Regions from separate parts of the Mesorhizobium sp. M1403 genome, predicted to be linked through region 1. Evidence: riboswitches for the same ligand, from Rfam matches in the RefSeq annotation. Region 1 holds a riboswitch; each other region holds the start of a gene.
The links. Region 1 has a riboswitch for cobalamin ahead of NKH01_RS14910 (ABC transporter ATP-binding protein). Riboswitches for the same ligand answer to the same signal wherever they lie in the genome.
Positions count from the first base shown of each region.

Region 2: it holds a riboswitch for cobalamin, as region 1 does, so the genes downstream of both, NKH01_RS00620 (DUF1636 family protein) here and NKH01_RS14910 (ABC transporter ATP-binding protein) in region 1, are expected to answer to the same signal.
Region 3: it holds a riboswitch for cobalamin, as region 1 does, so the genes downstream of both, NKH01_RS00805 (CbtB domain-containing protein) here and NKH01_RS14910 (ABC transporter ATP-binding protein) in region 1, are expected to answer to the same signal.

Region 1 is NZ_JAMYKY010000007.1:138,142-148,371, forward strand. Features, by position in the region: gene NKH01_RS14900 (FAD-dependent monooxygenase) at 1-555, opposite strand, end outside; gene NKH01_RS14905 (efflux RND transporter periplasmic adaptor subunit) at 552-1,685, opposite strand; cobalamin riboswitch at 2,025-2,229, shown strand; gene NKH01_RS14910 (ABC transporter ATP-binding protein) at 2,322-3,119, shown strand; gene NKH01_RS14915 (GNAT family N-acetyltransferase) at 3,136-4,062, shown strand; gene NKH01_RS14920 (FAD-binding oxidoreductase) at 4,103-5,350, opposite strand; gene NKH01_RS14925 (hypothetical protein) at 5,234-5,539, shown strand; gene NKH01_RS14930 (LysR substrate-binding domain-containing protein) at 5,643-6,551, shown strand; gene NKH01_RS14935 (MarR family winged helix-turn-helix transcriptional regulator) at 6,708-7,187, shown strand; gene NKH01_RS14940 (HlyD family secretion protein) at 7,184-8,362, shown strand; gene NKH01_RS14945 (DHA2 family efflux MFS transporter permease subunit) at 8,676-10,211, shown strand.
Region 2 is NZ_JAMYKY010000001.1:110,410-120,639, reverse strand. Features, by position in the region: gene NKH01_RS00645 (NADH-quinone oxidoreductase subunit D) at 1-473, opposite strand, end outside; gene NKH01_RS00640 (NADH-quinone oxidoreductase subunit C) at 474-1,076, opposite strand; gene NKH01_RS00635 (NuoB/complex I 20 kDa subunit family protein) at 1,082-1,663, opposite strand; gene NKH01_RS00630 (NADH-quinone oxidoreductase subunit A) at 1,654-2,019, opposite strand; gene NKH01_RS00625 (winged helix-turn-helix domain-containing protein) at 2,356-3,555, shown strand; cobalamin riboswitch at 3,585-3,788, shown strand; gene NKH01_RS00620 (DUF1636 family protein) at 3,827-4,261, shown strand; gene cobW (cobalamin biosynthesis protein CobW) at 4,258-5,310, shown strand; gene NKH01_RS00610 (cobaltochelatase subunit CobN) at 5,329-9,063, shown strand; gene cobG (precorrin-3B synthase) at 9,060-10,230, shown strand, end outside.
Region 3 is NZ_JAMYKY010000001.1:147,692-157,921, forward strand. Features, by position in the region: gene NKH01_RS00780 (MerR family transcriptional regulator) at 13-399, shown strand; gene NKH01_RS00785 (methyltransferase family protein) at 419-925, opposite strand; gene NKH01_RS00790 (heparan-alpha-glucosaminide N-acetyltransferase) at 942-1,940, opposite strand; gene NKH01_RS00795 (MFS transporter) at 2,188-3,387, shown strand; gene NKH01_RS00800 (aromatic ring-hydroxylating oxygenase subunit alpha) at 3,366-4,559, opposite strand; cobalamin riboswitch at 4,700-4,895, shown strand; gene NKH01_RS00805 (CbtB domain-containing protein) at 4,932-5,111, shown strand; gene NKH01_RS00810 (CbtA family protein) at 5,127-5,903, shown strand; gene cobU (bifunctional adenosylcobinamide kinase/adenosylcobinamide-phosphate guanylyltransferase) at 5,896-6,417, shown strand; gene cobO (cob(I)yrinic acid a,c-diamide adenosyltransferase) at 6,419-7,042, shown strand; gene cbiB (adenosylcobinamide-phosphate synthase CbiB) at 7,482-8,453, opposite strand; gene cobD (threonine-phosphate decarboxylase CobD) at 8,452-9,510, shown strand; gene NKH01_RS00835 (tyrosine phosphatase family protein) at 9,507-10,016, shown strand; gene NKH01_RS00840 (creatininase family protein) at 10,017-10,230, opposite strand, start outside.

The sequences.
Region 1 (10,230 bases):
CTGCTCGTAGGTGCCGCCGGGGAAGCCGATGTTCAACCCATGGCGCACGGTGCTGCGGGCGCCGTCGCATCCACAGAGATAGGCGGCGCTGACAGTCTCGGTCCGACCGTGCCTCTTCAGCGTGGCAATAACCGAGTCCCTCCTGTCATCGAAGGCAACAAGCTCCGTGCTGCGCTCGACCTCGACGCCGGCGCGCTCGAGATGCGTTATCAGGACGCGCTCGTGAATGTCCTGCGGCAGCGCGAATGCGAAGGAGTACGGGCTGATGCCGCGGCCGAAGTCGGAGAGCGGCAGCTTTGCGGCGATGCCGGCCGGCGTGCGTACGGTGAGTTGCTCCAGCCGCACGCCGGCAGCAAGCACATCCTCGACGATGCCGACCTGGCGGTGGAACTCGAGCGTGCGGGCCTGGACGGCGAGCGCGCGCGATGTCTCGCCTGGACCTGCTGCCTTGTCGAGGATGCGGACCGGCATGCCGAGACGGGTGAGCCAGAGGGCAAGCGTCAGCCCGGTTGGTCCGGCGCCGGCGATCAGGACTTTCGTTTGTGACGGGCTCATCTGGATTCTCCTGCCGCGATGCGAACCTTTTCGTGTTCGCGCAGCCGGTTAATGCCGGCGGTTACGACAACGTCGCCTTCGGCCAGGCCGCCGCTGACGACGACGCGCTCGGTCTCGTAGCGGTCAATGACGACGGGCTTCAGCTCGACGGCCGACGAAGCGCCCACGACCCACACGGCCGGCTTGCCGTCCTTGTCGAACAGCGCACTTCCCGGCAACACCACGACAGGCGCGCTGGATTCGTTGACACGGCCCGCGACGCTGCTGCCGAAGCGCATTTCATCCGGGGCGTTGCCCAGCGAAACCTTCACCTGGAAGGTACGGGTGACGGCATCGGCCACAGGCGACACCTCGCGGATGACGCCGGGTGTCGAGATCGCCGGGTTGCTCAGCAGCGAGACCATGATCTCCGGCGGATGCCCGGCGCTGCGGACATTCGAGAAAGCTGCCTCGGCGATCGAGAAGACGGCGTCGCGGGCTTGCGGATCGGCGATGCGCACGACCATCTGCCCGACGGTGACGAGCTGGCCTTCCTCGGCGCCGGTCGCCGTCACCACACCGTCGAAATCCGCATGCAGTTCGGTATAGGCGAGCTGGTCCTTGGCCATCTCCAGGCCGATCCTTGCCGAGTCCAGCTTGGCCTGCGCGGAGCGAAGGTTCTTCAACGTCGCATCGTAGCTGGCGCGCGTCGTGAAACCTTTGGCGAGCAGCGCTCCGAGGCGGGCTTCGGCGGCACGCGCCTCGACCAGAACGGCTTGCGCGGCCGCGACATCGGCCTCGGCGCTGCGTAAGCGGTTGCGGTAATCCTGGTCTTCGATGCGGGCGAGCACCTCGTCCTTCCTGACCGTCTGGCCGATCGCGGCCATGCGCTGCACCAGCTTACCGGACAAGCGGAAGCCGAGATCGCTTTCGCGTTGCGGGCGGACCTCGCCGATGGCGAGGCGGCTATCCGCCTGCGGCGCCGGCTTCACCTTCACGGCCTTGACCAGCTTCGGTCCCGGCACATCCGGCCTTGCGCTCGCGGCCTCGCCCTTGGCGGCGTACCAGGTGACGGCGGCGGCGCAGGCGAGCGCCGCGAACGATACGCCAACGAGGCCACGTTTCAACCTGCTGTTGGATGCGGCAGTCATGTTGTCTCCTTCCGTGTGGCGGCCGGCGCCGGAACGGGCGCAATAGACGGCAATGATCCTTGGCTGGAGACGGCGCCGGGCGCCTTCGCGAAAACGTGGGGTCAATAGGCCCGTTCACCAGCACGCTTTCATTCGGCTTTTCGAGCGCTGAAATCTCGATCGGATTCTGAAAATTTTCCGATGTTTTGGCGACCGACCTCGTCCGTGCTGGTCCATTGAAAGGTCTTCGAATTGGGCATCCAGGGAAAAACCGGAACACAGGTCTGCCGGTGTTGACAGCAGAGGCATGATGGTGCCTGCGAGCCCAATCAAAAGCCATTGCGACGCGGTCGGCGAGATCTACGGTAGAAAGGTGATGGTCCCCGAGTCGCGAGGCAAGGGGTGAAAAGGGAACACGGTGAGATCCTTCGGATCGAGGCCGTGGCTGCCCCCGCAACTGTAAGCGGTTAGCAAAATCCGAAGTGCCACTGGCCGGCAAGGCTGGGAAGGCAGGATGGCGCAAAGACCCGCGAGCCAGGAGACCTGCCATCAGCATGAGTTGACCGGACGGGGTGTGCCGGGAGGAGACGTGGACATCGGTCTTGTCGGCCGGTCCGTCCAGCTTCCTTCCGTCGCCATTGAGAAAGTGACGGTAAGTTGGACGCCTCCCAGCCTCTTCTTGAAGCGTGTGAACTGAGCGCGACGACGAATGGCCGGTGCCTGGTCAGCGCGGTGAGCCTTTCGATAGCGCCGGGCGACCGCCTCGCCATCATCGGCCCCAACGGCGCCGGCAAGACGACGCTGCTGCGCATGCTATGCGGTACGCTGCGGCCAAGCGCGGGAGATGTGAGATTTTCCGGACGCCGGCTGGAGAGGTTTTCGGCCGCCGAGCGGGCACTGCACATGGCGGTCGTTGGCCAGACCGACCAGCCTGATCCGCGGCTTGCCGTGATCGACTACGTCGAGCTTGGGCGCGTCCCGCATGCCGGCTTGCGTCGGAGGAGCGAGCAACGCGACATCGTCATTGAAGCACTTCGCAGAACCGGCCTGCTGCCGCTGCTCGGCCGCACGATCGGCTCGCTATCCGGTGGCGAGCGGCAACGCGCCCAGCTGGCGCGCGCCATCGCCCAGGAGCCCAAAATCCTGTTCCTCGATGAACCGACCAATCATCTCGATCCGCGCGCCCGCAGCGACCTTCTCGAACTCGTATCGCAGTTTGGCATGACCGTCGTGGCGGTGCTTCATGATCTGTCGCTTGTCACGCCATTTGCCACCAGGGTCGCGGTGATGAACGAGGCCCGCCTGCAGGCACTTGCCAGTCCGTGCGAGGCGCTGACCAAGAAGTTGATCCGCGAGATTTTTGGCGTTGACGTGCTTTGGCTGCGCCATCCCACCGAAGACCGCGAACTCACGGTCTTCGACGTTCCGAACCGCGCCTCTTCACATCCCGATTGACCAAGGAGCAATATCCGTGAAACGCCTCGTACTGTCTTTTGCCTCCCTCCTGCTTGCCGAGACCGCCTTCGCTTTCCCGGTAACCGTTGATAGCTGCGGCACGCCGCTGACGTTCGACGCCGCGCCGAAGCGCGCCGTCATCCAAGATCTGAACATGGCGGAGATGGCCTTCGCGCTGGGGCTGCAACCATCGATCGTCGGCCTGACCGGCATCACCGGATGGTATAAGGTCGGTCCGGAATTCAAGGCCGAGCAGGGCGCGATCCCGGAACTCGCGCCGAAATACCCGACCCTCGAAAACCTCGTCGCCGTCGAGCCCGATTTCTTCTTCGCCGGCTGGTATTACGGCATGAAGCCTGGCGGCGAGGTGACGCCCGATACGCTGGCCCCGCACGGTATCAAGACGCTGGTGCTGACGGAAAGTTGCGTCCATCTCGACCAGAACCGCCCCGCCGCCTCGATGGACCTGCTCTATGGTGATGTCGAAAAGCTGGGCAAGATTTTTGGCAAGGAGGCGGAGGCGGGAAAGCTTGTTTCGAACTGGAAGGCGCAGCTCGCCGATATCACGGCAAAGATCGGCGACCGCACGGGAACGCGTGTGTTTCTTTACGACTCCGGCGAAGACAAACCCTTCACATCAGGCAAGTTCGCGATCCCCAGCGCCTCGGTCTTCGTCGTGCGCCAGTCGGACGCGGTGGCGAAGTTGCGCCTGCTCTATGTCGAGCCGTCGGCGCGCGGCCTCGGCATCGGCAAGCGGCTGGTCGAGGAATGCATCGGTTTTTGCCGCGACACGGGTTACAGGACACTGACGCTGTGGACCAACGACGTGCTCACTTCGGCACGCCGCATCTATGAGGCTGCGGGCTTTAAATTGACCAACGAGGAGCGCCACCATTCCTTCGGCAAGGATCTGGTCGGCCAGAACTGGAATCTGGAGTTGTAGCAGCGCCGCAGAATTTCGAGCATCGGCCTGCGGCGGTCGCTCAGGTCGCAGGCTTAATGTTTTGGTTCAAGCGAAAGAAATTGGTGGGATCATACTTGTTCTTTAGTGCGGCCAACCTCGGATAATTCTCGCCGTAAGCCGCCAGAACCCGATCAGTGCCCTCTTCGCCGAGATTGTTGGCATAGACGCCGCCGGTCGAGAACGGTCTCATTGCATCCCACAGGTCGCGCGCCCATCGGATGTGCGTTTCGTCGTCAGACGGATTGTCCCAGATCGATATCGGGAAGCAATCGTAAAGCGCATCCCGATTGGCGTAGGGCGTTCCGTCCATCGGTACTCGCGAGATGGCGCCGCCAACCTGCTGCAGGACCAGAAGCGATTCGCTGGGTGCAGTCATGTAAGCCGCAAGCATGGTATCGATCGCCTGATCTGTGATTTCGCGCATGAACTGCGCCTTCCAGTAGTAGCGCCGCCCGCGCGGAAAGAGGCTGTCCCCGGCCGATTGGATTTGAAGATAGGGGACGGGAGCAATCCGGCGCTCAACCGGCGTGCCATACTCTCTCAGAGGTTGAATGATTTGCTGGCCCTCGTCGAGTGGGCCGATGTAGCACGCCGATATGCTGAAGAAGCGTTCGCCCGAGGGCGCCGTCACAAGTGCTGCATCCAGGCTCAGCTCATCCGGGGCGCCGCTCGAGAACGCACGGTAGAACCGCATCGCTTCGCGTGCCTCTTCGTACCGGTATAGCATCGATCCCGCGATGAGGAGCGGACCCACGGGATGGAGCTTGTATTCGAAAGTCGTGACTATTCCGAAATTGCCGCCGCCGCCCCGAATGCCCCAGAACAAATCTGCATTTTCGGCCGCGTTTGCCGTGAGCAACCGGCCGTCCGCCGTCACGATTTCGACAGCGACAAGGTTGTCGCAGCTCAGTCCATGTTTTCGGCCAAGCTTGCCGAACCCGCCGCCGAGTGTCAGTCCGGCTATGCCGGTATCCGCGTTGACACCCATGGTCGTCGCAAGACCATGGACCTGTGTGGCTGCGTCGAACTCGCCCAGGTTCAAGCCAGCTTCTGCGCGCGCAACACGGCGGATCGGGTCGACTTCGATCCGCTTCATGCGTGACACATCGATCACCACGCCGCCGTCGCATACCGAACTGCCGGCGACGTTATGGCCACCGCCGCGGACGGCGACGAGGAAGCCTTGCGATCGGGCGAAGTTGACGGCCGTGACGACATCGCTGGATTCGGCGCAATAGAAGACAGCCGCCGGCCTCTTATCGACCATGCCATTCCAAACTCTGCGCGCCTGATCATAGCCGGGATCGTCTGGAAGGATCAGATCGCCGCGAATCGCCTGCCTGAGCCGAGCGATATCTGGCGCCTGCAACTTCGGCTCGGAACCGTCTATAAGCTTGAACATGCTCATCGAGGGATACCCTTCGTGATCCGGCACGGTTGGACAGGGCCGCTGTAGTTCACCGACATGTGTCGGATCATAATGATCTCATGCAGCGCCATTCGCTGCAAAATCGAATATCTCAGTCGCTGGATGAGCCAAATTCATCTAAACTGCCTGGATGAGAAAACTTCCGCCGCTCGGGTCGCTTCGCGCCTTCGAAGCCGCTGCCAGGCTGATGAGCTTCAGGAAGGCCGCGACGGAACTCGGAGTGACGCCGACGGCCATCAGCCACCAGATTCGATTGCTGGAGGAGGTCTGTGGGCAACTGCTGTTCCGGCGACGCCCACGCCCGCTCGTGCTCACAGACGTGGGCGAACGGCTATTCCCGGTAATTTGCAGCGGCTTCGACGCTTTCGCCGCGGCTATAGCATCAGCCTCGGCCGGTGTTGGCCAACGCCCGTTGCGCGTGACGAGCCCAAATGCGTTTGCCAGCCGATGGCTGGTTCCGCGCCTGTCGAATTGGCGCGAACAGCATCCGAACATTCCACTGGAGATCATCGGGACAGACGCCGTTCTGGACCTGCGAGCCGGTGACGCCGACGTCGCGATCCGCTATGCGCGCAGGATGCCGCGGGATGTTCCCGCGCAGGAAATTTTTCGGGACGCATTCTTTCCGGTATGCAGCCCGAAGCTGTTCGCAGGAGGTGACCGACAGATCGAGCGCGCCGCCGATCTGCTGCAATACCCGCTCATCCATTTCAATTGGACGAACCGCGACCCGGAAGCGCCGACTTGGCAGCGATGGCTGGCGATCGCACACTCGATCGATCCCAGCATCCCCAATGCCAACCAGGCATGGGACTTAAGTTTCCGCGAAGAGCTGCACGCGATCGACGCGGTCGCGGCAGGCCAAGGCATCGCTATCTGCAGTGATGTGGTCGTCAGTGGCGAACTCGAGGCTGGCAGGCTGGTCAAGGCACATGATCTCTCTTTGCCAGGCTATGGCTTTTACCTTGCCTGGGTAGCCAATCACCCCCGACAAGCGCATATCGAAACCTTTTCCGCCTGGATGAGATCGACAGTCTGAGCATCTGAACGCCGATCTTCTGCATACTCGTCACAAGCGCCCGGGGTGATAAATTGCTAACCACGATCGCCCCGCACTGACTGCCATGCACATTTGCCGGCTACTGGCACAATCCGGCTCCTTGAATTATGAGCACGCTTATTATATATGTCGCTCATGGTTTCCGACGGCATCGACAGATTGGGCTTTTTGATCCACGACGTGCAGCGCCTGATGCGCAAGCGCTTCGAGGCGCGCGCCAGTGGTTTCGGCCTTTCTTCGGCGCAATGGCGGCTTCTGGTCCGTGTCGCCAAGGAGGCGGGTGTCGCGCAGGCGCGGCTTGCCGAGCTTCTCGAAATCGAGCCGATCAGCGTCTCGCGCCTTGTCGATCGCATGGAGGAGGGCGGCTGGATCGAGCGCCGTCCCGACGCAACCGACAGACGAGTGCGCATGATTTTCCCGACCGCCAAGGCGAACGCAGCCTACGCCCACGTCAAGAGCCTTGCCGGCGAGGTGTATGAGGAATCGCTCGTTGGCGTTTCGCCGGAAGATCGCCGCGTCCTGGTCAAGGCGCTGGAGACAATGGTGCAGAATCTTGCAGATGGTGACACGCCGCCCTCGGAAAAATTGAAGAATACGGAAGGCGCAGCAGCATGAACGCGGTAGCCAAAGTAGATGAGAATGCAGCCAAGCTGGAGATGGAAGCTCCCGCGAAGCCGGCGGCAGCTCCGGTAACGGTCGCTGCGCAGGTAGCTCCGGCGCCGGTGGCGCTGAAGAAGAAGCGCCGTGCCGGCCGCTTCCTTTTGATGTTTGTGCTGCCCGCTGCGTTGATCGCCGGCGGCAGCTATGTCTGGGTGACCGGCGGCCGCTATCAGGAGACCGAAAACGCCAATCTGCAGCAGGCCAAGGTGTCGATAGCCGCCGATACGGCGGGCCGCATCGTTCAGGTCGACATTTTCGACAACCAGTCTGTCAAGCAGGGCGACGTGTTGTTCGCCATCGATCCCGAGCCCTACCGGATCGCGTTGGCCCAAGCCGACGCGGCTGTGGCGGGCGCGCGGCTCAATGTCGAGCAGCTGCGTGCGGCCTACAGCCAGTCGCTGGCGCAGGAGAAGTCCGACGAAAGCCAGGTCCAGTACGCGCAGTCGCAATATGACCGCGCCGCCGACCTTGCCCACAAGGGCATCAACGCCAAGTCGTCGCTGGACGAGGCCAAGAACGACCTCGACAAGGCCAAGCAGCAACTGGCCGTGGCCCAGCAAGGGATCGTCAGCGCCAAGGCGGCACTTGGCGGCAATCCCGACATCGAGACCGACAAGCATCCAACGGTAATGGCGGCGCTCGCCGCACGCGACAAGGCGGCCTACGATCTGGTCCAGACCACGGTCAAGGCGCCTGCCGACGGCATCGTCAGCCAGGCCGCTTCGTTCAAGGTCGGCCAGTATGTCGGTTCGGGCACGCCGCTGTTTTCGCTGGTCGAGACCGGCGACACCTGGGTCGACGCCAATTTCAAGGAAACCCAGCTCACAAACATGAAGCCGGGCCAGAAGGCCGAAATCGTGGTCGACACCTATCCGGGCAAGACGTTCGAAGCCACCGTCACGGCGATCGGCGCCGGCACCGGGGCCGAGTTCTCGCTGCTGCCCGCGCAGAACGCCACCGGCAACTGGGTCAAGGTCACGCAGCGCATTCCGGTCCGGCTGGAATTGACCGATGCCGACGCCAAGATGGCGCTGCGCACCGGCATGAGCGCGACCGTCACGGTGGACACCGGCGTTTCCCGCGGGCTGCCGGGCATTTTCCGCCGCGCCACGGCAGGCGAGGCCAAGTAAAGAGGCCTGACAGCGGCCGCATGGCAAACAGCGAGATGGATGCAGGTGACAGGATTGGTCCGAGGGAGGCGCAGGAAGAGTTGAATGCGTAGACGGGCTGCGCTGCGGCCTGGCTAAACCAGACAACGTTGCGCAGGATCTTCGGTCCTCAGGTTTCCGGGCGGCAGGCGCCCGCTTTGTCGAGACGCTCAGTCGATGTAACCCCCACATCGATGCTCGCGTCCCACCGCGATGAGGGTCTCTCTGCAGCGAGGGCCTCGCCGTCCGGAAACCTAATGTACACGTTTTTGTTACCTGCTGGAAGTTTTACGTCATGAGCAGCCCAGAACCCTTTCGCGAAGTACCGCACCGCGGCCTGATCACAGTTGCGCTCATGCTGGCGACGATCATGCAGGCGCTCGACACGACGATCGCCAACGTCGCGCTGCCGACCATGACCGGCGATCTCGGCGCCTCCCCCGACAACATCAACTGGGTGCTGACCTCCTACATCGTTGCCGCCGCGATCATGACGCCGGTGACCGGCTGGCTTGCCGACCGCTTCGGTCGCAAGGAGCTGTTCCTGACGGCGGTGGTCGGCTTCACCGTCTTCTCCATGCTGTGCGGCATCGCCTGGAGCCTGGAGACCATCGTTCTCTTCCGGCTGATGCAAGGCGTCTTCGGCGCGGCCATCGTGCCGCTGTCGCAGACCTTCCTGCTCGACATCAACCCTAGGGAACGCCACGGCCAGGCCATGGCCATCTGGGGCGCCGGCATCATGCTGGGACCGATCCTTGGCCCGACGCTGGGTGGCTGGCTGACCGAGAATTTCAACTGGCGCTGGGTGTTCTTCATCAACCTGCCGGTCGGCATCATCGCCTTCCTCGGCATGGCCGCATATCTCCCCAGCGTTGCCCGGCGGGTGCGCAGCTTCGATTTCTTCGGCTTCGCCATGCTCTCGCTCGGTGTCGGCGCGCTGCAACTGATGCTCGATCGTGGCGGTGAGGTCGACTGGTTTTCCTCGATCGAGATATGGATCGAGCTTGGTCTTTCCATCACCGGCTTCTGGGTATTCACCATTCACACGTTGACGGCGGAGCACCCCTTTATCGACCCGAAGATCTTCCTCGATCGCAATTTCGTCACCGGGCTGGCGTTCATCTTTGTCATGGGCGTGCTCATTTTGGCGAGCATGTCGCTGCTGCCGCCAATGCTGTCGACCATCTTCGGCTATCCGACCCTCACCATCGGCATCGTCCTGGGGCCACGCGGTGTCGGCACGATGATCGCGATGCTGTTCGTCGGGCGGATCATGCACAGGATCGATGCCAGGATCCTCGTCGTCATCGGCTTCCTGCTGACCGCGCAATCGCTCTATACGATGTCCAGCTTCTCGCCGCAGATGGACAACTGGCTTATCCTCAGCTCCGGCGTCATCCAGGGCCTTGGAATGGGAATGGTGTTCGTGCCGCTGTCCACCGTGGCCTTCGCCACGCTCGACGCACGCTTCCGCACCGATGCCACGGCGTTGTTCAGCCTGGTGCGCAATCTTGGCTCGTCGATCGGCGTGTCGGTGGTGACGGTTCTGCTGGTACGCAACACGCAGATCAACCACGCTGAGCTCTCGGCCTATATCAATCCGTTCAATCCCAACCTCTGGGCGGCGTCGCCGGCAGCGGCGGGCGGCGATCCGACGGCGCTGTCGCTGATGGATGGCATGGTCAATATCCAGGCGATGATGGTCTCCTACGTCAATGACTTCAAGCTGCTGATGATGATGACACTGCTTGCCGTCCCGTTTGTTTTCCTGCTGCGCAAGCCAAAGGCTGCGCCGCCCGCCGGTGGAGCGCCTGCCGCGCATATGGACTAAGTCTCACGGCTCCGGCAAC
Region 2 (10,230 bases), on a different contig from region 1:
GGCCGGAAATAGGCCGCGTGCATGCGCGAGCCCGAGGCGCGCTCATAGAACACCATCAGCTTTTCGCGCTCGACAAAACCCCAGAGCGGCGGCGTCAGCGCGCCGACATCCATCGCCTGCGTCGTCACATTGAGGATGTGCGACATAATGCGGCCGATCTCGGAGTAGAGAACTCGAATAAGCTGCCCGCGCTTCGGCACCTCGATACCGAGCAGCCGCTCGGCGGCGAGCGCAAAGGCATGCTCCTGGTTCATCGGCGCGCAATAGTCGAGCCGGTCGAGATAGGGCACGGCCTGCAGATAAGTCTTGTGCTCGATCAGCTTTTCCGTGCCGCGATGCAAAAGCCCGATATGCGGATCGACGCGATCGACGACTTCTCCGTCAAGCTCCAGCACAAGGCGCAAAACGCCATGCGCAGCAGGGTGTTGCGGGCCGAAATTGATATTGAAGTTGCGAACGGAGGTTTCAGCCATTTACTGCTTTGCCTTCTCATCTCCCGGAAGCACGTAATCCGTACCTTCCCACGGAGACAGAAAATCGAAATTGCGGAATTCCTGCTTGAGCTCGACCGGCTCGTAGATGACGCGCTTGGCTTCGTCGTCGTAGCGCACCTCGACGAAGCCGGTCAGCGGAAAGTCCTTGCGCAGCGGATGGCCCTCGAAGCCGTAGTCGGTCAGGATCCGGCGCAGATCGGGATGGCCCGAAAACAGCACGCCATAGAGGTCGTAGGTCTCGCGCTCGAACCAGTCCGCGCCGGGATATATGCCGGTGATCGACGGCACCAGCGTCTCTTCGTCGGCCTGGACCTTGATGCGGATGCGGATATTCTGCCTCGGCGACAGCAGGTGATAGACCACGTCGAAGCGCTTTGCCCGCGACGGATAATCTGCGCCGCAAACGTCGATGATCGAAATGAACTGGCATTTCGGGTCGTCGCGCAGGAAGGTCACCACCTCGATCAGGTCGCGCGGCTCGACCGAGATAGTGAGTTCGCCATAGGCGAGCACCGCTTCGCCGATCCGGCCGGTCAGCTTCTCGCCAAGATAGGTCGAGAGGTCATTCAACGCCTGGGTCATGCCGCTCACCGTTCGATCGTGCCGGTGCGGCGGATCTTCTTCTGCAGCAGAAGGATGCCGTAGAGCAGCGCTTCAGCGCTCGGTGGGCAGCCGGGCACGTAGATGTCGACCGGCACGATGCGGTCGCAGCCGCGCACCACCGAATAGGAATAATGATAATAGCCGCCGCCATTGGCACAGGAGCCCATCGAGATGACGTAGCGCGGCTCCGGCATCTGGTCGTAGACCTTGCGCAGCGCCGGCGCCATCTTGTTGGTCAGCGTGCCGGCAACGATCATGATGTCGGACTGGCGAGGAGACGCGCGCGGCGCGACACCGAACCTCTCCGAGTCGTAGCGTGGCATCGACGTATGGATCATCTCGACGGCGCAGCAGGCGAGGCCAAACGTCATGAACATCAGCGAGCCGCTGCGCGCCCAGGTGATCAGCGCCTCGGTCGAGGTGACGAGAAAGCCCTTGTCGGCGAGCTCGTTGTTGATCTCCAGGAAGAATGGGTCATCTTCCCCCACCGGCCGGCCGGTGTTGGGGTCGATGAGACCCTTGGGCTTCGGCGCGACGAGCGTGCCGGAACTGTCGTTCAATCCCATTCCAGCGCTCCTTTTTTCCATTCATAGGCAAAGCCGATGGTCAGCACCGCCAAAAACACCATCATCGACCAGAAACCGAGCATGCCGATCTGACTGAACGACACTGCCCACGGAAACAGGAAGGCCACTTCCAGATCGAAGATGATGAACAGGATCGACACCAGGTAGAAGCGGATGTCGAACTTCATGCGAGCGTCGTCGAACGAGTTGAAGCCGCACTCATAGGCGGAAAGCTTTTCCGGATCGGGGTTGCGGTAAGCCACCAGGAACGGTGCGGCGAGCAGCGCCAGGCCGACGACCAGCGCCACGCCGATGAACAGGACGATGGGCAGGTACGAACCTAAAAGTGCGTTCATGCTGCAGTTTTCCGTTGGCGGCCAATCCACTCTGATTACAGCACCGGACCCACTTGCGGAAGCGTGACAGATTAACCACTGAACCGTTTTAAGGGGGCTCTATGCTGCAACGCGGCGAGGGTTAGCGCAGCGCTTTCGGCGAAGCAAGTCAAACCTTGTTCAAATCGCGGTGCTGGACGGCATATCCGGGAAAACTGGTCCGATCCGCTCCTGTTTGATTTCCTTCACTTTTCACTCCACTTTTCTCTCCTGACATAGATGCCGCCAAAACCTTGCTAGCATGGGGCGGAATCGCAGGTCATTTTCTCTGTCTAACATCGTCCGGATACCGCCTTCATGAAGGAAAAAATCTCGCTTGCCCTGGCCCGTCGCATTGCGCTTGCGGCACAGGGATTCAATGACCCGCGCCCCAGCGGCACGCCTGACCGCCGGCATCTGGCCCGGGTGCTTGCCCGTACCGGCCTGCTGCAGATCGATTCCGTCAGCGCCGTGGTTCGCGCCCATTATATGCCGCTCTATTCGCGGCTTGGCCCCTACAAGCTGGCGCTGCTCGACGACGCCGCGGTGACACACAAGCGCATGGTCTTCGAATATTGGGCGCATGAAGCCTCGTTCCTGCCCGTCGAGACCTATCCGCTGATGCGCTGGCGCATGCAGCGGGCCGAGCGCGGCGAGGAAATGTACAGCGGACTGGCAAAATGGGGCCGCGAGCACGCCGCCTACATTGAGGACATCTATCGCGAGGTCGCTGAACGAGGCCCGATCGCGGCGTCGGCTTTCGAAGGCCAGAAGGGCTCGGGCGGCTGGTGGGGCTGGAGCCATGCCAAGCATGCCTTCGAATGGCTGTTCTGGGCGGGCCGCATCACCACGGCGCACCGGCGTGGTTTCGAGCGGTTCTACGATCTGCCGGAGCGCGTGCTGCCGCCAACGGTACTCGCTTTGCCAGTTCCGTCCCCCGCGGACGCCCACCGCGAACTGCTGCGCATCTCCGCCCGCGCCCATGGCGTCGCCACGGCGGGCGATCTGCGCGACTATTTCCGCCTCTCGCCCGCCGACATCAAGGGCCGCATCGAGGAACTGGTCGAGGCTGGCGACCTGTTGCCGGTGAGCGTCGAAGGCTGGAGCAAAACAGCCTATCTCCACAAGGACGCCCGTTTGCCGCGCAGGATCGAGGCGCGCGCCTTGCTTGCGCCGTTCGATCCCGTCGTCTTCGAGCGGTCGCGCACCGAGCGGTTGTTCGACTTCCACTACCGCATCGAGATCTACACGCCGGCCGAAAAGCGCCAGTATGGCTATTATGTGCTGCCGTTCCTGCTCGGCGACAGCATCGTCGGGCGCGTCGACCTCAGGGCCGACCGCCCGGCCGGCGTATTGCGCGTCCATGCCGCCTATTCGGAGCCCGGCGCCCCGCCGCAAACTGCCGCCGCCCTTTTCGAGGAATTGAAGCAGATGCAGGGTTGGCTCGGGCTCGAGCGCATCGAGGTGACGGCTGCCGGCGACCTCGGCCAGCCGCTCGCAGATATCGCCGCGTCATAGACGTGCGTTGACACGACTGCCTTCACAAGCCTAAATCCGTTCCAGACGGTCCCCTGCCCGCAACGGCAAGGGCCAAGAGGGAATGCGGTGCGAAATCTCGATTTCAAATCCGCGGCTGTCCCCGCAACTGTAAGCGACGAGCCAAGGCCGAAAACCACTGGGATATTCCCGGGAAGGCGGCACCCAGGCGATGACCCGCGAGCCAGGAGACCTGCCGTCTAGGACATAAGAATCCGATCGCCTGGCGGGTTTTCCGGGCAAGGAGCCTGATTTGGAACGCGACAGCAGTTTTCCGGCTGAGACAGCGGATTTATTGTCCGGCCATGGTGATTCCCCGGCCGGCGTCACCGTCATCGTCTGCTCGTCCTGCCGTGACGAGACCGGTTCGGACGCTCATCCCCGCGCCGGCGAACTGCTCGCCGAGGACACGCGCCGCGCCGCTTCCAGCGAAAACATTAAAATCCGCACCGTCGAATGCCTCGGCAATTGCAAGCGCCGGCTCAGCGCCGCGATGCTGCGCGACGGCTGCTGGAGCTATGTCTTCGGCGACCTGACCACGACCAGCGGCACCGATCTGGTGACGGGGGCAAAGCTGTTCGCTACTTCGACGGACGGCCTCATTCCGTGGCGCGGCCGTCCCGATTGCCTGAAGCGCGGCTTGGTTGCCCGCATCCCTCCCCTCGACCTTTTGAAGGACTTGATATGACTTCCCCAGATTCGGCCGCCAACGTTTCGCGCGTCCCCTGCACCGTCGTCACCGGCTTTCTCGGCGCCGGCAAGACGACGCTGATCCGCCATTTGCTCGAAAACGCCAAAGGCAAGCGCCTGGCCATCATCGTCAACGAGTTCGGCGATATCGGCATCGACGGCGAGATCCTGAAGGGCTGCGGCATCGACACTTGCCCCGAGGAAAACATCGTCGAGCTGGCCAATGGCTGCATCTGCTGCACTGTCGCCGACGACTTTGTCCCCGCGCTCGACCAGATCCTGTCGCTGACGCCGAAGGTCGACTACATCCTGATCGAGACGTCCGGGCTGGCCCTGCCCAAGCCGCTGGTCCAGGCCTTCCAGTGGCCGTCGGTGAAAAGCCGCGTCACGGTCGATGGCGTCATCGCCGTCGTCGACGGGCCGGCGCTGGCTGATGGCCGCGTTGCCAACGACATGGACGCCCTGCAGGCGCAGCGCGCGCAGGACGAGACGCTCGACCATGACGATCCTGTCGAGGAGGTGTTCGAAGACCAGCTCGCTTGTGCCGACCTGATCATCCTGTCGAAGAGCGACCTGCTGGACGCAGCCGGCGCGGCGCGCGCCAATGCCGTCATCGGCAAGCATGTTGCGCGGGCGGTGAAGATCGTGCCGACCTCGCAAGGCAAGGTCGATCCGTCGGTGCTGCTCGGCCTTGGTCTCGCCGTCGAGGACGACATCGAGAACCGCAAGACCCATCACGACGACGAGCTCGACCACGAACATGACGACTTTGACTCGTTCGTCATCGACATTGCGTCGGTGTCCAACCCGGACGAGCTGGCACAACGCGTCGCCACGGCGGCGGAGGAAGAAAACGTATTGCGCGTCAAGGGTTTCGTCGACGTCGGCGGCAAGCCGATGCGGCTCTTGCTGCAGGCCGTCGGTCCGCGCGTCAACCACTATTACGACCGCGCCTGGACCGCTGAAGACGATCGCCGCTCGCGCCTCGTCGTCATCGGCCTGAAAGGGCTGAACCGCCCGGCGATCGAGCGTATCCTCGCCGGCTGATCCCAGGTACGAGCCGCGATGCACATCCTCACCACCACATCCGCCTCGCTCGACGATCTCGCCGAGCCTGTCGATCTCAGGCAAACGCCTGCGGATGTCGTGGCGCTGTCCTTCACCGACAGCGACCTCGCCGGGCTGGCGGCGGCGTGGAAGGCAGATGCGGACCGCCTGCCGTCGATGCGGCTCGCCGCCTTGCGCGACCTGCGCCACCCGATGTCCGTCGACCTCTGGATCGACAGCGTCGCCCGCCACGCCAAGGTCGTCCTGGTCCGCATCCTCGGCGGTTACGACTGGTGGCGCTACGGCTGCGACCAGCTTGCCGTTGTCGCGCGAAATCGCGGTATTAAGCTGGCGCTCCTACCGGGCGAGAGCCACGACGAGGATTTGCGGCTGATCGAAGGCTCGACGCTGCCGCGCCAGGAACTTGATGGTCTGCTCGACTATTTCCGCGAAGGTGGCCCGGCGAATATGACGGCGCTGGTGCAGAGGTTGGCAAGTCTCGCCGGATCGGGTGCGGCGGTCGCTGAACCTGTCAGCGTGCCAAAGGCGGGATTTTACGAGCCGGGACGCGGCGTTATAGAAAGAATGGACTTATCAAGCGTCGGCATTCCTTCGCGCCCCCCTCTGTCCTGCCGGACATCTCCCCCACAAGGGGGGAGATCGGCTGTCACTGACCGTCTCGCGACTTCTGCAACATCGAACATTGACGAAGGCGACGATGACCAGGCGATCTCCCCCCTTGTGGGGGAGATGTCCGGCAGGACAGAGGGGGGCGCGACGGAACGCAGCCTAAACCTACCGTCCGCCGAACCCGCCCCCATCATCCCCATCCTGTTCTACCGCTCGATGCTGCTCGCCGCCGATGTCGCGCCCATCGATGCGCTTGTCGAGGCGCTCGGGCAGCGTGGCATAGCGCCGGTCCCCATCTTCGTCTCCAGCCTCAAGGACGCGGCATCGCTCGCCTTTGTCGAAACCGCGTTTGCCGCGCTGAACCCTGCCGCCATCATCACCGCCACAGCTTTCGCCTCGGGCGCCGAACCCGGCGTCGAGACGCTGTTCGACCGCGCCGGAGTGCCGGTGTTCCAGGTCGTCGTCGCGACCACCCGCCGCGACATCTGGCAGAACAACCAGCGCGGCCTGGCGCCCGCCGACCTTGCCATGCATGTCGTCCTGCCCGAGCTCGACGGCCGCATCCTGGCCGGCGCCATTTCCTTCAAGAGCGAAAGCGAGATCGATCCGGCATTGGCCTTCCGCGCCTTCGCCAACCGGCCAGAGCCTGACCGCGTGGCGCAGGTCGCGAACCGTATCGAGGCCTTCGTGCGTCTGCAGCGGACGCCGCGTGCGGAGCGCAAGCTCGCCATCCTGATCCCCGACTATCCGAGCGCGCCCGGCCGCACCGGCTATGCCGTCGGTCTCGACGTGCCGTCCAGCGTGCTGGCGATGCTGCACGACCTGAGCGAACAGGGCTACGCCGTTGAAGGGATTCCGCAAACGCCGCGTCAGTTGCTGGAGGTGCTGGAGCCAGCCGACCAGGGACTGGCTTTGCAGGATTATCTGACCTTCTCGAAGGAATTGCCGCCGGCGGCCATCGCTGCGGTGGAGGCCGCATGGGGGAATACGGATGATGAGACAGGTTCGCGCGAGGCACCCCCCTCTGTGCTGCCGGACATCTCCCCTTCAAGGGGGGAGATTGCGCTGTTGTCTCTGCTTTCGCCAACTACCAAGGGCGTTAAGGGAGAGCCGGCAGCCGAACTGCCAATCTCCCCCCTTGAAGGGGAGATGTCCGGCAGGGCAGAGGGGGGTGTCCAAGCGCCCACCACCGCAAAATTCCCCTTCCGCGCCGCCACCTTCGGCAATATCACCGTAGCCCTCGCCCCTGATCGCGGGCGCTCAGTCAACCGCCGTGCCGATTATCACGACCCGACATTGCCGCCGCGCCATGCACTGATCGCCTTTGGCTTGTGGCTGCGTAAGTCGCTCGGCATCCATGCAATTGTCCATGTCGGCGCCCACGGCACGCTGGAGTGGCTGCCCGGCAAGACCGTGGCGCTCAGCGAAAACTGCTTTCCCGAAATCGTCACCGGCCCCCTGCCCGTCATTTATCCTTTCATCGTCTCCAACCCCGGCGAGGCAGCACAAGCCAAGCGACGCATTGCCGCCGTCACGCTTGGCCATCTGCCGCCGCCGCTGACCGGCGCCGGGCTGGACGAAGAGCAGCATAAACTCGAGCGACTGGTCGACGAATATGCCCAGGCCGACGGGCTCGACCGCCGCCGCCGCGACCGCCTGGCGAAGCTGATCGTCGAGACTGCGGAAAAGACCGGCCTCGCCTCAGAGGCCGGCGTCGCCAGGACCGACGCAGCCGACGAAGCCTTGCGCCGCATCGACGCCTGGCTCTGCGATCTCAAGGATTTCGCCATCAAGGACGGCCTGCATATCTACGGTCGCTCGCCTGAGGGCGAAACCGACCCTTTGCGCGAGCAGAGTGCGGCAGCCGAGAAAGTAGCACTCATCGCGGCCCTCGACGGCCGCCATGTCGCCGCCGGTCCGGCCGGTGCACCGGCGCGTGGCCGGCGCGATGTGCTGCCCACCGGCCGCAATTTGTTTACCGCCGACCCACGCACCATGCCGACGCCGACCGCCTATGATCTGGGCAAGGTGGCAGCGGAAGAAGTCGTCCGCAGCTACATGCAATCGCATGGCGACTGGCCGCGCTCGCTGGTCATCGACCTCTGGGGCTCGGCCTCGCTGCGCACCGGCGGTGAGGAGATCGCGCAAGGCCTGGCGCTGATGGGCTGCCGGCCGCAATGGGATTCCGCCACCGGCCGCATCACCGGCATCGAGGTGCTGCCGCCGGCAACGCTCGGCCGCCCGCGCGTCGACGTCACCTGGCGCATATCCGGCCTGTTCCGCGACATGTTCCCAACCCAGATCGCGCTGATCGATGCCGCCGCCAACGCCGTCGCGACCCGCGACGAGGACGATTCGGAAAACCCGCTGGCGGCGAGAACCCGTGCAGACGGCAAGATCAGCCCGCGCATATTCGGCACCTCGCCCGGCACTTACGGCGCCGGCATCGAGGACTTGCTATCAAGCGGCGACTGGGCCGCGCGCGAAGAGATCGGCCGCGCCTATCTCGCCGCCACCTCGCATGCCTATGGCGGCGCCGAGGGCGAAGGCATTTCGGCGCCCGGCGCTTTTGAGGGCCGCATCGCTGAGGCCGACCTTCTGGTTCATACCGGCGACGATCCCGGCCGCGACATCCTCGAAGGCTCGGCCGACGTCGCCTTTATCGGCGGCTTTTCGGCAGCGCTTGCTGCGCTCGGCAAAAACGCTGACGTGATCGTGCTCGACACCACGGATCCGCAAAAGCCCAAGCCACGCTCGGTTGGTGACGCCGTATCCCGCGTCGTACGGGCACGCGCCGTCAATCCGCGCTTCATTGCCGGCCAGATGCGCCACGGGCCGCGCGGCGCCTCGGAATTCGTCGAGACGGTCGACCGGCTTGTCGGCTTTGCCGAGACCACTCATGCCATATCTGGCGCGCTGATCGAGGCCGTGCACGACGCCTATCTCGGCGACCCCGTTGTCCGCGCCTTCATCCTGCGCGAGAACCCGTCGGCGGCGAAGGTCATGGCCGAACGTTTCATGTCGGCACGACGGCGCGGTCTGTGGCATCCGCTGCGCAATTCGATCGATGACGATCTCGCCGCACTGATTGCCGAAGCCCAGGCGCTTGGGGTGGCGGCATGAACGCTTTCTCCCGACGCGGCGCCTGCCCTGCTTTGTCGGCACCGATGCAAACCGGCGACGGGCTGCTGGTGCGGCTCAATCCGGTCGCTGGAGGACTGTTGCCGAAGTCGTTGATCGGACTCTGCGAATCCGCCCTGCGCCACGGCAACGGCATTATGGAAGTGACCGCCCGCGGCAGCTTGCAGATACGCGGCCTGACGCCCGAAAGCGCCCGGCTGCTGGCGATGGAGGTCGATGCGCTGGGTATTGCCGTTCGCACCGGCGTGCCGGTCGAGACTGGTCCGCTGGCCGGGCTCGACCCGCAGGAAATCGCCGATCCGCGCCCGCTAGCGGAGCGGATTCGGGCGGCAATCGAGGACGCCGGCGTCACGCAGCGTCTTGGCCCGAAGGTCTCGGTGATTGTCGACGGTGGCGGACAGCTGACCTTGGATGCAGTGACGGCCGATGCCAGGCTGGCTGCGGTGCGGACCGATGCGGGGACGCAATGGCAGGTGGCTATCGCCGGCGGCGGTCAGACTGCGACGCTACTCGTCATGGCCGAGGAAGATGCGGCCTGCGACATCGCCGTTGCGATCCTAAGGATGGTTGCCGAAAAGGGGCGCGATGCCCATGCGCGGGATTTGACAGAAAGACAGCTGAGATCTCTGGCAAATTGGCGATCCTTGGCGCCCCCCTCTGTCCTGCCGGACATCTCCCCCACTTGGGGGGAGATTGCGCCCTCATCTCAGCTTTCGCCAATCGATAAGCATGCTAAGAGTGAGCCACCGGCGAAGCTGCCGATCTCCCCCCAAGTGGGGGAGATGTCCGGCAGGACAGAGGGGGGCGCGAAGGATCGCCGGCCCATCGGAGTTTTCGACTTGGCTGCAGCCGGAACCGCCCTCGGCATCGGCCTACCCTTCGGCAGCATGCCGGCGAACCAGATCATCGCTCTCGCGCAGAGCGCGCTGGCCCTTGGCGCCACCGAAATCCGCCTGGCGCCGGGCCGCGCGCTGGTTTTCCTCGACCTCGCGCCAGCGGCCTGCCCGCCGCTCCACCAAGCCGCCGCAACCCTCGGCTTCGTCACCGACGCCGCCGACCCGCGCACCAGGATCGCCGCTTGCCCGGGTGCTCCCGCCTGTGCCTCCGGCCGCATCGCGACGCGCGAAATCGCCGAGACCATCGCCGTGG
Region 3 (10,230 bases), on a different contig from region 1:
ATTGGAGTGGCGATGCGGGAATATTATTCGATCACGGAGCTGACCCGCGAATTCGACGTGTCGACGCGGACGTTGCGCTTCTACGAGGACGAAGGGCTGGTGCAGCCGGTAAGGCGCGGCCGCACCCGGCTGTTCCGTCCGTCGGACCGGCATCTCATCCGCCAGATCATGCGCGGCAAGAGGCTCGGCTTCTCGATCAACGAGATCCGCGAAATCATCCAGATGTACAGGGAGCCGCCCGGCGAGGTCGGCCAACTCAAGCTGATGATCAAGCGCATCGAGGAAAAGCGCGAGGATCTTCGCCAGAAACGCCGCGACCTCGAGGAGACCCTGGCCGAGCTCGACCAGGCCGAGGAATCCTGCGTCGAGCGGCTGGTTGAACTCGGCGTCACCACGTAAGCGCGGTGTCAGCCCCGGCTCAAATCCAGCGCCGCACCCTTTTGGCGTAGTCCCGGTACTTCTTGCCGAATTTGGCCGTCAGCACCTTCTCCTCGCTCTCGATCGTCAGCTTCTGCGTCAGGAACGCCGCGATGACCGCGAGCGGCAGGAACCAGGCGATCCCCGAGACAAAGGCGAGGCTGACCAGCAGCAATGTGTTGGCGAGGTAGATCGGGTTGCGGCTGACGGCGAAGGGTCCGGTGGTCACCAGATGGTCCGGCACGCCGTTGGGGTTGAGCGTCGTTTTGGCGCGGATCATGGTGCGGATCGCGGTGAACCAGAGCGCGGCGACCGCCACCAACCCCACAAGGCCGGCGGCGAACAGGATGTCGCCGAGAAGATCGCCGATCCACGGCAGTGGATAGAAAAACCCTAGCGCGACGCTGACGATGATGGCGGCGACATAGATCAGCGGCGGCCATGGGATGTGCCCCAGCTTCGGCTGCCCAGGATTTTGCTGCACGGGTTTCGGGTGACTGTCGGTCATTGTTGTGCTCCCTCGATTAGCGCGTTCTCGGTTCCGCCGTCTCGGTTTGGGCGGTGCAGGTGCCGGCGAGCTCGCCAATATGCGCCTTCCACTCCGGGGACTGGTCGTTGCTGTAGAGCCGGTCAAGCGAGGCTTCGCCCTGGAGAGTGTCCAGCATGCAGGCACAATAGCTGGAGCAGAACTCGGTGTCGCGCGCCTGCTCGCAGGATATTTGGCAGGATTTCAGAAAGTTCACCTCCCTGCTTTCGACCCGCGCCGGCATGAATTGCGAAAACAGCCAGACCGAGCCGATCAGCAGCGGCTGATGGATCAGATAAAAGGCAAGGCTGTGCCGGCCGATGAAGACCAGCGGGTTTGCCCAGCGGCCTGGCGTCATGGCCGACAGCCGGGTCAGCACGCCGGAGGTGGCGGCGAGTTTGGTAACCGCGATGCCGGCAAGCACGGCGCCGAACCAGGGCAGCAGCGGAACATAGTCGTTGGAGTGCGGATTGGTCGCCGATAGACCGACCCACCACAAAGCCGGATGATCGAAGGCCTCGGATCTGAGGTAGAAGGGCGCCGCGATGACAAACGCCGCGACAAGCAGTGTCAGCAGCGCCGGCAGCCGAAGGAACGCCAGGCCGAGCAGGCTGGCGAGCGCGATCTCGTGCAATATGCCGAAAAAAATGAAGCCGTCGGGCGTGGCGATTCGGGTGACCAGCGATATTGCGAGAGCCGCCCCGGCAACCATGGCGAAGCGCTTCCAGAAGCCTGTCCAGCGGATTTTCTTGCCATGGGCGAGATAGAGGCTGACGCCGACCAGGAACAGGAAGCTCGAGGCGATGCAGCGCGCGTAGATTTTCCACCAGCCGAAGGCGGTGAGGCCGGGATCGGTGTAGCCGAAAAATTCGAGATCCCAGGTGAAATGATAGCTCGCCATGGCAAGCAAAGCGATGCCGCGTGCGATGTCGATGGCGGCGATGCGCTTCGCCTTCGGTTGATCCTGAACGGCGGTGGTCGGCGTGGCGATGCTCATCGGTCTCGCTGTCTTGGTTCAGCCCCGGCAAGACGACTATCACGGTTGCCACCGTCAAAAGAAGCAGTCCTCGCGTCGCGTTGGCGCGGGTCAGCATTAGAACTCGCTTTAGGCCAGAGCCGGAAAGCCTTTGGCCGGCTTCGCTTTTTGCCGTGAAGGCGTCGGTTTCCTGTTACCCGGCCAGGAATCGCCGCGGCAGATTTGTGCTCCAAACCCTGCTTTGGGCGATTCTGCTTCGGGGAAAGCAATGGCTACCCATGTGCGCCATCCTATCTGGCTTGCGGCCTTGCGGCCGGCGGATGCACGCACCTTCGCCTCGCTTTATGCGGTCGAATCGTTCGCGCGCGCCACCGTCTCCAGCGTCATCCCGATCCAGGCCTATGAGATCCTGCACAACGAGCAGATCGTCTCGATCCTCTACACGGTCGTGGCAATGCTCGGCCTCTCGGCGACGCTGTTCATGCCGATGTTGATCCGGCGCTTTGCCCGGCGCTGGGTCTATACCGCCGGTGCCTGCCTGCTGGCCGTCGGCTCGCTGTTCTTCGTCACTCATACGCTTGCTGGCCAAACGGTCGGCATGCTCTGCCGCGTCATCGGCGCCAGCGCGCTGGCGATCACGCTCAACCTCTACATCATGGACCACATCCGCAAGACCGATTTCATGCAGGCCGAGTCGCTGCGCATGGCGTGGTCGATGCTTGCCTGGACCGCCGGGCCGACGCTCGGCATTTTCCTCTACACGCGTTTCGGCATCTATGCCGCGCATAGCGCGGTGGCCGTCTTCGCCATGGCCCTGCTGGCGCTGTTCTGGACCTACCGGCTTGGCGACAACCCGTCGATCCGCCCGGGCAAGACGCGGCCGGTCAATCCGCTGGCCAATATCGGCCGCTTCGTCGCGCAGCCAAGGCTGAGGCTGGCCTGGCTGATCGCCTTCGGCCGTTCCTGCTTCTGGACGACGTTCTTTGTCTATGGGCCGCTGTTCATGGTGATCACCGGCGAGGGCGAGCTCGCCGGTGGCCTCTTGGTTTCGGCCGGCAATGCGCTTTTGTTCATGGCCATCTTCTGGGGCAGGGCGGGAAAGCGTTTCGGCGGCCGGCGCACCATGACGTTTGCCTATTTCGCCATGTCGGCGACGCTGCTGGCGGCCGGCGCCGTCGGCGAGGCCGCGCCGCTCGTCACCGGCGCGTTGCTGCTTTGCGGTGCCTTCTTCACCATCGCGCTCGATGCGCTGGGCTCGACCGCGTTCATGCGCTCGGTGCGCTCGTATGAGCGGGCGCAGATGGCGGCGGTCTACCGCACCTATCTCGACTTTTCCGACCTGACGCCGCCGCTGGTCTATTCGGTGGTGCTGGCGTTCTGCGGCCTGGGCGCGGTTTTCGCGACGCTCGGCCTGCTGGCGGCGGTCTGCGGCTTCGTCACCTGGCGCTATCTGCCCAAATCGCTTTGATGTTCAAGCGCCGCATGCCGCTCGAGCACCCAGTTGTGGAAGCGGTGCAAGTCATATTCCTCGGGCATCAGCACGCCGGCCTTGTGGCGCATCGAGCGCAGGCCCTTCTGGTTGACCTCGCAGATATCAGCATCTTCCTCCAGCACCTGGGTGCCGAAGGCGACGATGTTGTCGATATCCGCTGCCGGATCGGCGAGCGCTTCGGGCGAAAAAAGCCATTCGGCGGTGAGTTCGGTCTGCTCCGGCCCAAGCGGCACCAGCCGCACGGTCCTGACATAGTCGACATGGCCGACGACGAACATCGACGGCAAGTTGGTGGCATAGGTCTGCCCGGCAGCACGCTCGGCCGGCGTCAGGCTCGAAAAGACCGAGCCGTGGACGCGCCCGTCGCGCGACCAGGTTTCGGCCCCGGCCCGCAAGCCGCCGGCAAATTCCGGCGCGTCATTGTCGGCGTGGCGCGCCCATTCGGGGTCGTCGTGCCGGCCCATCAGGCCGCGGCCATAGATCGGCACCAGCCGCGACAGGTCCTTGTGGACGCCAGGGCAGTGCAGGCACTCGTTGAAGTTCTCCCAAAATATCTTCCAGTTGCAGTTCATAACCTTGCGCAGCACATGGCCGCTCAGCAGCGTTTCCAGCGGCCAGTTGGCGAGGTTGCCGGATGCCGGATCGAAGGATGTTTCAGCCGAACCGGCAGCGTCTTGCGCGAGGTTGACGAAAACGAAACCGCGCCACACCGAAAGCGCGACGCGGTAGAGCGGATGATCGGCCTTGTCGAAACCGTCCGGCAGCGATTTCGACGGCACGCGCACCAGATCGCCGCGCAGCGAATAGGACCAGGCGTGGTAGGGGCAGGTGATGAGCCGCGCCTTCAGCCGTCCTTCGCTCTGCTGGCAAAGCTGCGAGCCGCGATGCCGGCAGGTGTTGTGAAAGGCGCGCAATTCGCCGGTCTCGTCGCGCAGCACGACGACCTCCTGCGTGCCTATGCGAAACGTCCTGAAAGCCAGCGGATGGGCAAGGTCGGCCTCGCGGCAGACCAGCAGCCAATTGCGATACCAGATGGCCTCGAGATCGCGCTGATAGCCTGCGATGTCCCAATAGGCCGATGACGGCAGCGTCGGCTCGGCCCGCGTCAGGCCGTTATAGGGACCGCGCTCATTCGGGCTGGGTTGCATGCCGGCTTCCTCCCCATCCGCCAGCCGACACCCGGCTGTGAGAATTGTCAATTGCGGCGCCGGCCGGCGAGCTTGGCGAGGCGGCGCATTCGCCACACGATCCGGCGGAATTTGGTTTGCCGGGCGCGGCGATTCTGCCTATAGTCGCTGATGTCGTCGGTTCCGTTTGGAACCAAGAGGGAATGCGGTGCGGGCGAAATTCTTGCCCAATGCCGTGGCTGCCCCCGCAACTGTGTGCGGTAGTCCTCTCCATATGCCACTGAAGATGTTCTTCGGGAAGGTGGGGAAGGGCGCTGATCCGCGAGCCAGGAGACCTGCCGGCGACAGGAAACTGATTTCTATGCCCTCGGGTGGAGGGCGAAAGGACAAGACATGAATACCGCTTCCGTCTCGCTCGGCGCTTCCGTCTCCTCGCAGTCGCGTTTCATGCAGCTGGCGCTTGCTGCATTCCTCGGCATTTTCGTCATGGGCTTTGTCGGCTTCTCGCACATCGATGCGGTCCACAATGCCGCCCACGACTATCGCCACTCGATGGGCTTTCCCTGCCACTGACAAGGGACTGACATCATGACATTTTTTCGCAACGTCGTGTTCATCGCGGCGATCGCAGGGCTCGTGGCCGGCGTCGCTCTCGCCTGCATGCAGGCCTATGCCACGGTGCCACTGATCCTGAAGGCGGAAGTCTACGAACAGGCCGGCGGCGGCCATGACCATGCCGCCGCACCTGCGGCACCGGCCGCCACGGGCACGATGGCTATGAGCAGCGCCGCGCCGGCACCGGCTGAAGCAATGGCTCCGGCTGAGGACGAAGGCTGGGCGCCGGCCGACGGTTTCGAACGCTTTGCCTTCAGCGTCGTTGCCAATATCGTCACCGGCATCGGCTTCGCACTGATCCTGGTTGCGGTTTCGGAATTCGCCGGCGGCATCGGCAATTGGCGCCAGGGGCTGTTCTGGGGGCTTGCCGGCTTTGCCGTGTTCACGCTGGCGCCCGGCCTCGGCCTGCCGCCGGAACTGCCAGCGATGCCGGCGGCCGACCTTGTCCAACGCCAGATCTGGTGGTGGGCAACGGTGGTGGCGACCGCGGCCGGTCTCGGCCTGCTTGCGTTCCGCAGATCGCTGCCGCTGGCGGTCCTTGCGGTGGCGTTGATCGTGGCGCCGCATATTGTCGGCGCGCCGCAGCCCGACAGCTTCGAGACGACAATCCCGGAAGGCCTGCATCATCAGTTCGTGGTGGCGGTGACGCTGACCAATCTGGTGTTCTGGCTGGTGCTCGGCGCAGTCGTCGGCGTGGTGCGCGGCCGCTTCACCGGCACGGCGACCAGCCTGCGCGACAGCTTTGCCTGACCGCGCTGCCGGGGCGCTGACCCTGATCATCGGCGGTGCGCGCTCCGGCAAGAGCGCGCATGCCGAGAGGCTGGTGAGTGCCTGTCCGGCGCCGTGGAGCTATATCGCGACGGCGCAAGCCTATGACGAGGAGATGCGCGAACGGATCGCGCTGCACCGCTCGCGCCGCAGAGCCGGTTGGACGACCATAGAGGCGCCGCTCGACCTTGCCGGCGCGATCGAGGCGCTGCCTGACGGCCAGCCGGTGCTGATCGATTGCCTGACGCTGTGGCTGACCAACCATATGCTGGCCGAACATGATGTCGAGGCCGAATGCCGAAGGCTGGCAGATGTGCTGTCGCGGCCGCGTGGACCCTGGTTCGTGGTGTCCAACGAGGTCGGCCAGGGCATCGTGCCGGAGAATGCGCTGGCAAGACGGTTTCGCGACGCGGCCGGCCGGTTGAACCAGGACGTTGCCGCCGTCGCTGACACCGTGCTTTTGATGGTGGCGGGGCTGCCGCTCAGGGTGAAATGACATGGCTGATACCGACCACATCGATCCCAAGGACGAGGAACGCCACCGCGCGAAGATGGCCAAGCGCAAGGCGGTGCAGGACGCCGAGGTTGCAGCCAAGACGGTCGAGAAAGGGCTGTTGATCGTCAACACCGGTCCGGGCAAGGGCAAGACCACGGCCGCCTTCGGGCTGGCGCTCAGAATGCTCGGCTACGGCAAGCGCGTCGGCGTCGTCCAGTTCATCAAAGGCAAATGGCACACCGGCGAGAAGGATGCTTTTGCCTGCTTCGGCGACCGCGTCGTCTGGCACGCCATGGGCGAGGGCTTTACCTGGGAAACGCAGGACCTGAAGCGCGACATCGCGGCCGCTGAGGCCGCCTGGGCCAAGGCGCTCGAGCTGATGGCCGAGCCGTCGATCAGCCTCGTGGTGCTCGACGAACTCAACATCGCGTTGCGCTACGATTATCTCGACCTCGAAAAGGTGGTCGCAGCGCTGAAGGCGCGTCGCGAGGGCCTGCATGTCGTCGTCACCGGCCGCAATGCCAAGCCGGTATTGGTCGAGGCAGCCGATCTGGTCACCGAGATGGGCGTGACCAAGCACCACTTCTCCGCCGGCGTGAAGGCGCAGCAAGGGATAGAGTTCTGAGGGGTTTGGCGATCGGGGAAGGGCGTTTCGGAGCAGGCGGCGCCGGCGAAGCTGCCGATCTCCCCCCTTGTGGGGGAGATGCCCGGCAGGGCAAAGGGGGGCACTGTCCCTCGGCCTGTCAGTCGGAGACAACTACGTCGTCAGACCGTCATTAGCAGGTGAACGGTCAAGAGGCTGGCGATCCTTCGCGCCCCCCTCTGTCCTGCCGGACATCTCCCCCACGAGGGGGGAGATTGGATGGCGCTTCGGATTTCGCCAACCTCGAACGTCAAAGGCAGGGAATGAGAAGCGCAAAGCTGGGGCGATTATTCTTTGGGCACAGCAATTTTGTTCTTGCTTTGTGCCGGCAGCTATGGTACTAATCTCGCTATGGTGCTAACTGGCTCCAACGACCCGCCGCTTGGCGGGTTTTTTGTTTCCGCTCGATCTCGGGCGCAGGTCACGCCAAGATAACAACCACTGCGACCACCCCGAACAGCGCGATCAGCAGTAAGTCGGCGACCCGGTAAAGTTTCAGCGCCCGTCGGATGTCGGTGCTCTCGATATCGTCGCGGCGGCCGCCTTCGCCTATCAACGCGTCTTCGACCATGACGCCGTCATAGGAACGGGGGCCGGCGAGCGCCAGGCCGAGCGCACCGGCCATCGCTGCTTCCGGCCAGCCGGCATTGGGCGAGCGGTGTTTTTTCGCATCGCGCCGCACAGCATGCCAGGCGGCTTTGGCATCGGCGCCCTTGACCAGGAAAGCGGCAAGCACGATCAGCAGCGCCGTCAGCCGTGATGCCGGCAGGTTGATCCAATCGTCGAAGCGCGCCGCCGCCCAGCCGAAGGCCTCGTGGCGCGGGGTGCGGTGGCCGATCATCGAATCGGCGGTGTTGGCGGCCTTGTAGGCGACGCCGCCGGCGAGCCCGCCAACGCCGATCCAGAACGCCGGCGCGACGACGCCGTCGGAGAAGTTCTCGGCCAGGCTTTCGATCGCGGCGCGGCAGACAGCGGCCCTGTCGAGCTTTTCCGGGTCGCGGCCGACGATCCGCGAGACGGCAATGCGGCCCATGTCCAGTCCGCCGCTGTCGAGGGCGTCGGCCACCGCTTCGACATGCTCGGCCAGGCTCTTCTGCGACAGCAGCGACGTCGCCAGGATTGCGATGACCAACAAGCCGAGGGGAATGCTCCAAAGCATGGTTTCGAGCCAGAAGGCGAGGGCGGCCGGCACCAGCACGATGACCAGCAGCGCGAGCACGCCCCAGCGGCGACGGTGGGCGTCGGAATCAGTGGCGCGGTTGAGCCTGCCGTCGAGAAAGGATATCAGCCTGCCGAACCAGGTAACGGGATGGCCAATGGCATCGAAGAGCTGGGCCGGGTAGCCGAGTACAAGTTCGATGGCCAGCGACAGGAAAGTGATCAGGATCGACATGAAGTCTCTTGATGGAGTGACGGCGGCAGTGGACCACGGCGGAAGCCTTGGCCGGGCGAGGGCGCTTTTCCCTCACGCGCCGCTGCCTTTCGTCGACCTCTCGACCGGGATCAATCCGCACTCCTACCCGCTTTTCGATTTGCCCGCCACCGCCCTGTCGCGATTGCCGGAAGCAGCGCGTGCCCGCGAATTGGCCGAAGTCGCGGCAAGCGCCTATGGCGCTCCATCGGCGGCGAATGTCGCAGCGGCGCCCGGCACGCAGATCCTGTTGCCGCGCGTCGCTTCGCTGGTCAGCCCGGGCAGGGCGCTGGTGCTCGGGCCGACTTATGCCGAGCATCGGCGGGCAGCGGCGATCGCCGGCCATGCGGCGGCTGAAGTCGATGATTTCGAAGCCTTGGCGGCGGCCGACCTTGCCGTCGTCGTCAATCCCAACAACCCGGACGGGCGCGTCGTCGAGCGCGAAAGATTGCTTCGACTTGCCGCAAAATTGCGCGCCAGAGGCGGGCTGCTGGTCGTCGACGAGGCCTTCATGGATGTCGGCCCACGCAGCGAAAGTCTCGCTGGCGACGTCGACCAGGGCGGCATCGTCGTGCTGCGCTCGTTCGGCAAGTTCTTCGGCCTGGCCGGCCTGCGGCTTGGCTTTGCATTGACCGACGCGCTGACGGTCGAGCGGCTGCAGGCGCAATTCGGGCCATGGGCGATTTCCGGGCCGGCGCTCGAATATGGCATAAGGGCGCTTGCCGATACCGGCTGGCAGGCCGGGATGCGGCGCCGATTGGCCGAGGATGCCGCACGGCTCGATGCGCTGTTCGGCCGGTTCGGCGTGCCTGTCGCCGCTGGCACCGCGCTGTTCCGCTATATCAGGCTGGCGAACGCCGCCCGCCTGTTTTCGGTGCTCGGCCAGCGCGGCATCCTGCTTCGGCATTTCGCCGACCGGCCGGATGTGTTGCGCGCCGGCCTACCGGGAGCCGACGAAGAATGGCGGCGGCTCGAATCAGCGCTTGCCGGCTGGGCCTCGCGGCGCGACGATGATGCCAAGGGAGAAACGATCCAATGATCCATGTCTGCTCGCTGTCCAAAGTCGAGGAAACGGTGACGAAGACCGGGGCCGGGCGGCTGCTTTCGCTGCTCGCTGCCGGCACGGAGGTGATGCGGCCGGCCTCGATCACCAGGGAAAACCATCTGCACCTGGTCATGCACGACATTGCGGTAGCGCAGGAGGGCATGACCATGCCGGGCGAGGAGCATGTCTTGAACCTGCTCGATTTCGCCCGCCAATGGGATCGCTCGCGGCCGCTGGTGGTGCATTGCTATGCCGGCATCAGCCGGTCGACCGCCTCGGCCTACATTATCGCGGCAGCGCTGGCGCCGAAGCGCGACGAAGCCGAACTGGCCAAGACGCTGCGCGCGCTGTCGCCCACGGCGACACCCAATCCGCGGCTGATCGCAATTGCCGACGCACTGCTCGAGCGCGACGGCCGCATGAGCCGCGCCATCGAGGCGATCGGGCGCGGCGCCGAAGCGTTTGAGGGCACGCCGTTTGCGCTGAGGATCGAGGGCTAGTTACGCCAGCCAATCCGCCAGCTTTGCCTTGCGCACGTCCTTCAGCAAGCTGATGAAGCCGTCGGCTTGATGCTCGGCGGTGAGCCGGCCTTTTTCGGCGGTTGCAATGCTGGCGTCGCCGACCACGCCATTCGGGTTGAGGTCGCTGGCGATCCAGGCGAAGGCGTGTGTTCCGGTGTGGCGCAGCAGCGAAAATTCCTTTTCGGCGCGGGCG